Regions from separate parts of the Nocardiopsis coralliicola genome, predicted to be linked through region 1. Evidence: riboswitches for the same ligand, from Rfam matches in the RefSeq annotation. Region 1 holds a riboswitch; the other holds the start of a gene.
The links. A riboswitch is a leader RNA that binds a small molecule or an ion and turns the genes downstream of it on or off. The one in region 1 is predicted to bind thiamine pyrophosphate.
Positions count from the first base shown of each region.

Region 2: linked by a shared signal. The riboswitch ahead of ACYVGT_RS13675 (TenA family protein) and the one ahead of thiC (phosphomethylpyrimidine synthase ThiC) in region 1 are both predicted to bind thiamine pyrophosphate.

Region 1 covers NZ_BAAGXT010000004.1:198,105-201,282, forward strand. Annotated here, with positions in the region: gene ACYVGT_RS05355 (FkbM family methyltransferase) at 1-109, shown strand, start outside; gene thiC (phosphomethylpyrimidine synthase ThiC) at 144-1,952, opposite strand; TPP riboswitch at 1,948-2,058, opposite strand; gene ACYVGT_RS05365 (hypothetical protein) at 2,163-2,822, opposite strand; gene ACYVGT_RS05370 (lycopene cyclase family protein) at 3,006-3,178, opposite strand, start outside.
Region 2 covers NZ_BAAGXT010000016.1:15,115-18,292, reverse strand. Annotated here, with positions in the region: gene ACYVGT_RS13685 (NAD(P)/FAD-dependent oxidoreductase) at 1-683, shown strand, start outside; gene ACYVGT_RS13680 (YiaA/YiaB family inner membrane protein) at 727-1,005, shown strand; TPP riboswitch at 1,128-1,226, shown strand; gene ACYVGT_RS13675 (TenA family protein) at 1,217-1,885, shown strand.

The sequences.
Region 1 (3,178 bases):
CATGTGGCTCTTCGCGCCCGCGGAACCCCCGGCTGCACTGTGGGACGACGCCCGTGCGTGGCGCCGGGCCGTCGACGCCTGCGGCCCCCTCGCGGACGAACGCCGTTGAGGAGGGCCGGGGCGCCTCTGCCCGAGAGCGGCGCCTAGGGCGGCCCTGCCTCGCCCCGGCTCGCGGCCGGGGCGGGGTCGGGCAGGTAGACCCGCCCGCCGGACTCGAGGAACTCGCGGCTCTTCTGCTGCATACCCGCCGCGACGTCGGCGGATCCCGCGGCGCCGTAGGCGTCGCGGATGTCCTGGGAGATCCGCATGGAGCAGAACTTCGGCCCGCACATCGAGCAGAAGTGCGCCGTCTTGGCGGGTTCCGCGGGGAGTGTCTCGTCGTGGAAGGCTTCGGCCGTCTCGGGGTCCAGCCCCAGCGCGAACTGGTCGCGCCAGCGGAACTCGAACCGCGCCCTCGACAGGGCGTCGTCGCGCGCCGCGGCCCCGGGGTGGCCCTTGGCGATGTCGGCGGCGTGCGCGGCGATCTTGTAGGTGATCACCCCGGTGCGCACGTCGTCGAGGTCGGGCAGCCCGAGGTGCTCCTTGGGCGTGACGTAGCACAGCATCGCGGTGCCGTACCGGGCGATCTCGGTGGCCCCGATCGCCGAGGTGATGTGGTCGTAGCCGGGGGCGATGTCGGTGACCAGCGGCCCCAGCGTGTAGAACGGGGCGCCGTCGCAGAGCTCCTGCTGCCGTTCGACGTTCTCCCGCACCTGGTGCAGCGGGATGTGCCCCGGCCCCTCGACCATGACCTGGACGTCGTGGGTCCACGCCCGGCGGGTCAGCTCGGCTAGGGTGTCCAGCTCGGCGAACTGGGCGGCGTCGTTGGCGTCGGCGATCGACCCGGGCCGCAGCCCGTCGCCCAGTGAGAAGGCGACGTCGTAGCGGGCGAAGATCGCGCAGAGCTCGTCGAAGCGCGTGTAGAGGAAGTTCTCCTCGTGGTGGGCCAGGCACCAGCCGGCCATGATCGACCCGCCGCGCGAGACGATCCCGGTCACCCGTTCGGCGGTCAGCGGGACGTAGCGCAGCAGCACCCCGGCGTGGACCGTCATGTAGTCGACGCCCTGCTTGCACTGCTCGATAATGGTGTCGCGATAGATTTCCCAGGTCAGCGCATTGGCATCGCCGTCGACCTTTTCCAGCGCCTGATAGATGGGCACCGTGCCCACCGGGATCGGCGCGTTGCGGATGATCCATTCGCGGGTGGTGTGGATGTCGTTTCCGGTCGACAGGTCCATCAGGGTGTCCGCGCCCCATTTGGCGGCCCATTGGAGCTTGGCCACCTCCTCGGCGATCGAGCTGGTGACCGCGGAGTTGCCGATATTGGCGTTGATCTTCACCAGGAACCGCTTGCCGATGATCATCGGCTCGGACTCCGGGTGGTTCACGTTGGCCGGGATGATCGCCCGGCCCGCGGCGACTTCGCTGCGGACCAGCTCCGCGTCGCACTGCTCGCGCAGTGCCACGAACCGCATTTCGGGGGTGACGATGCCGCGCCGCGCGTAGTGCATCTGGGTGACCGTGCCACCGGCCTTTGCGCGGAGCGGTGCCGCGCGGCGCCCCTGCCACTGCTGGGACGGGGCGCCCCGCCGCGCGGCCGCGCGGCCGTCGTCGGCGAGCCGGCGGCCCCGCGCCGCATAGGTCTCGGTGTCCTCGCGCGCCGCGATCCACGGCGCGCGCAGCGGCGGCAGTCCGTACTCGGGGACGCTGCCGGGACCGGCAGTGCGGTAGACGCGGACCGGTTCGTTGGGGCGCCCGGAGGTGTCGTCGAGTGCGATCTCGGTGACCGGAACGCGGATCCCGTGCTCCGAGTCCTCGACCCAGGCGAGCGAATGCGACGCATACCGCTCAGAGTCGGGTTCGCCGGCCGGATTTCCAGTGGGGCGGGGCTTTTCGGGAATGCGCGCAGCCATCTGCGGTCCTCGCTTCCTACGCCGGTGTCAACCGGATCAGGTTCAACGGTTCCAGGCGGTGCCAGCCTGATCTCAGCCCTCTACCGAAGGCCCCCGCGGGGTCACAGAACGTGTATCACAGTCCGCCCCGCACCTGGCAATCCCACTATCGCGTCCGATTGGGAAATGCCAGCGCAGGCGGCGGAAATCGGCGGCTGCCCCTCGAATTTTTCACCCGGGCGCGGAGCGGAGCGCCGCGGCGGGCGGCCGGCGGGTTCCGGTGATTGCGAATCCGGCGATCAGGGCCACTTCGCCGAGATTGGCGAGCGCCATCGGCGCGCTGGGAGCGGCGGCCGCCGCGAACATCGCGGCCGCGCCGAGCAGCAGCGCCAGCCCTCCTCTGCGGACCAGGGCGAGGCCGACCCCGATGACGATCAGGATCGCGGCGGCGGCCGGGACCGGCGGAGCGGCCTCGGCGCCGGAGTAGCGGAGGGCGTCGCCCTCGGTCTGCGGCACGAGTTCCAGGCCGGCGACCTCGAAGCCGATTCCGTAGGCGACGAGCGCGGCGGCCACCGCGCAGAAGGCGGCGTGCACTCCCCTGCCCTGCGCCCACGGGGCGCCGGAGCGCCGCGCCAGACCCACCGCGGTGATCACCAGCAGCGGCGTGAACAGGGCGTGGACCACGAAACGCGGGTAGTTCAGCCCCTCCAGAAGCGCCCCCTCGCCGATGGCGGCCCCCAGGGCGACGATGCCGTTGTCGTAGACCAGCCCTGCGGCGACCACGCCGGCGAACAGCAGGCACCAGGACCGCTGCTTTCGCGCCGCGCCGAGCAGCGCCGCGCAGAGGACCGCGTGGGAGGCGGCGAACAGCCCGAACGTGGCCGAGACCATCGGGACTCCAATTCCTCGAAACTCGATCTACTCGATTTTCAAGAGGATAACGGATGCTCGTGCACTCTATGGCTGGCACCGGTGCGTTCCCGGGAGGTCGGGACACGCCCCGCCCCAGGCACCGCTGCCCGCTGGTATGACCCAGCGCGGGGCGAGCCTTCAAGGAATCGGGCGGGCGGCGCCTCAGCGGGGCCGGCCGAGCAGGCGTTCGACCACGGTGGCAGCCATGGGCGCGACGGGCGTGGTCGCCCCGATGGCGAGCTCGCGGCGGAGGGTGGTGCGCCCGTCGAGGAAGTCGAGCACGTCGACCATGCTGTTGCGGGCGAACAGTCCGGCGAAGAACGCGTCGCCGCGCA
Region 2 (3,178 bases), on a different contig from region 1:
GCGGGCTGCGCACGGTGGCCGGCGACGCCGAGATCACCGCCTCCGGCCACCGCGCCACCGGCGTGCGCGCAGGCGGCGCCGAGCTGCCCGCCGACGCCGTCATCGTGGCCGCCGGTGCCTGGTCGGCTGCGCTCCTCCGCCCGTTCGGGATCGACCTGCCCGTCTATCCGATGCGCGGCCAGATCGTGCACGCCCGGCTGCCGCGGGAGCGCACCGGCGAGTGGCCGGTGGTCCGGTTCAGCGGCACCGGCCGCTACCTTCTCGGCGCGCCGCCCGACCGGGTGGTACTCAGCGCCACCCGCGAGCCGTGGGCCGGGTTCGACCACCGGGCCACCGTCGGCGGCATCCTCCAGGTCCTCGCCGACGCCGTCGAGACCGCGCCCGCCCTCACCGACGCGGAGCTCAGCGCGACCCGCATCGGCTTCCGCCCGGCCAGCCGCGACGGCGTCCAGCTGCTCGGGGCGCCCCGCACGCTGGACGGCGTCACGGTCGCGACCGGGCTGGGCGCCAACGGCCTCACCTTCGGCCCCCACCAGGGCGCCGTCGCGGCGCGGCTGGCGCTGGGCGAGGACACCGGGCTGGACCTGGAGCCGTTCCGGCCGGACCGCGTGGCACCCGCTCCCGGCACCCCGCCGGGCGGTACCCCGGCGGCGCAAAGCGGCCATACCCGCCGCACTGAGTAGCGGTACTCATGCCCGGCGCTGCACCGCCGCCCACTATGGCGTTATGAGTTCTTCTCCCTTCACCACCAAGGTCACGGCCGCCTTCTACCTCCAGGCGATGATCGCCTTCGGCGTCTCCAGCGCCGGCCTCCTCGCCGGAATCGCCTTCCTGCCCATCGACCACTGGATGCGCGCGTTCATCGCGATGGGCGTCCTGTTCGTCATCACCTCGACCTTCACGCTGGCCAAGTGCGTGCGCGACCGCCAGGAGGAGGTGGCGCTGGAATCCTGGACCGACCAGGCGTACGCCGCCGCCAACCAGCGCGCCTACAGCGGTAAGTGACGCGCGGCCCGCCGCGCTCCGGACGCCCCCAGGGCACGGAGCGCGGCGTTCGCGTGTACGGGGCCGGGCACCGCGGGGCCGGGGGCGCCCTACCCGCCGCGAAAGGGGCGCTTGTAGGGTCGCCGCATGGCGCGGGGTGCCCCGGCAGGGCTGGGGCTGAGACGACACCCGTGGAACCTGCACTAGTTCGCACTAGCGAAGGGACGCCACCATGAGTGGTTTCTGCGCACGGGCCTGGGAGGCCACCGCCGACGTCCGGGGCGCGATCGACGCCCTGCCGTTCGTCACCGGGCTCGCCGACGGCACGCTGAGCCCCGACCGGTTCACCTACTACATGGCCCAGGACGCCCTCTACCTGCGCGGCTATGCGCGTGCGCTGGCCTCGGCCGCGGCCCGCGCCGACCGCGCCGAGGAGCTGGCGTTCTTCGCCAAGGCCGCCCACAACGCCATCGCTGTCGAGAGCACACTGCACGCCGGCGTCGTCGGCGACGGCGGCGGCGCGGGGCCCGCCGCCGGCGAGCGGCAGTCGCCGACCTGCACCGCCTACGTCTCCTACCTGCTCGGCCTGGCCCACACCCAGGGCTACGGCGAACTCGCCGCCGGGGTCCTGCCCTGCTTCTGGGTCTACACCGACGTCGGCGCCCGGCTGCTGCAGAAGGCCGGCGACCTCGGCGGCCACCCCTTCGGCACCTGGATCGCCACCTACGCCGACGAGGAGTTCGCCGCCTCCACGCGGGAGCTGCGCGGGATCGTCGACGGCATCGCCGAGCGCTCGGACCCGGCCACCGTGGACCGCATGCACGAGGCCTTCACCACGGCTACCACCTATGAGCTGTGGTTCTGGGACGCCGCCTGGCGGCGCGAGTCCTGGGCGCACTGAGCCGCGAGGAGGAGGCCCCGGGAGCGGCGCCCCGCGCCGGGGCCGCCGCCTCAGACGACGCGGCCTCGGGGCGCCCCGCGCCGGCGGTGAACCGCTCGGCGCTCAGCGGCGCCGGGTCGCGGATGATCTCCCGCCCGCGGCCGTCGCCTGCAGGAAGCCGTGTCCGGAGGAGCCGGTCGCCTAGCAGAAGCCGGCGGGGGTGCGCCGTCGGCGCCGCTGAGCGCGGCGCAGTCCGGAGTGGTCTCGTACAGCCCCGCCGGTCCGCGGCCGACGGGCATGCCGGACAGCAGGCCGTCGCTGTTGTGCCCGTGGGCGCTGCAGGCGGAGCCGGGGGTGGACGGTAGCCGCGGCGGGCGCGGGTCCAGCGGCCGGGTGAAGGCGATCGGGCGGTGCACGGGGGAGACCGGCAGCTCCACGCCGGCCATCCGGCCGATCGCGGGCGGTCGCGCTCCGGCCGCGCACACGGCCGGGCCGGCCTGCGCGATCGCACGCCCACCGTGTTCTGAAGTGCCACCGCGCGCTCGAAGGCGGCGTCGTCCGGGCGGGACAGCGGGAAGAGGGAGCCGAGCGGGTCGAAGCCCGCGCCGGCGCCGGCCTGCTCGGCGAACGCGGCGTGGGCGCGCCGGCCGCGGGCGCCCGGGGCGCTGTCGAGCCGGTCGGAGGACTGGGCGCGCACTCCGGCGGCCGGCATACCGGAGGAGCCCGGTCGACGCTGCGCGGGCCCCCAGCAGCGGGACGCTGCGGCTCGGCGCGACAGAGGGAAGAGCGCCGAAGTGCCGAGGATGCCGCCGCCGACTGCAGCGGCGTCCGCCCGGGCGCGGCGCCGCCTTCCGGGGCCGCGCCGAGCCGTGCGGAGCGCGGGCCTGCGCGGCAGCCCTGCTCCCGGTACACCCCGGGCCCCCGTTCCGGAAGGGCGGCGGGGCGAGAGGCCGGGGCGGGGGCCGGTGGCGGCTGGGACCGGCGTTTCCCCGCGCCGGCGCCGAAAAAGTGATCTGAATCTCACTGGTGCGATGGCTTCGGTGGCGGGCGTTCCCGGTTCCGCGCGGCCCGCGGCGCGGAAAGTCCCAGGTGGGCCGCCGGGTCCGGGGGCCGGCGGGCAGTCCCGGCCCCTGTCGGCGTGTTGCCCGTGCGCGACTTCTGGGCGGACCCCCGGAGAACTTTCGTCCTACGTGTGCTGTGCCGCGACGATTCGGCTACCCACGGTCGTGTTTTCCTGAGAGAATCCCCGTTCCTGAGAGAATTCTCAGGAACGGCGCATCGGGCCACCGCCCCGCCGGGCGGCGCCCCGCCCGG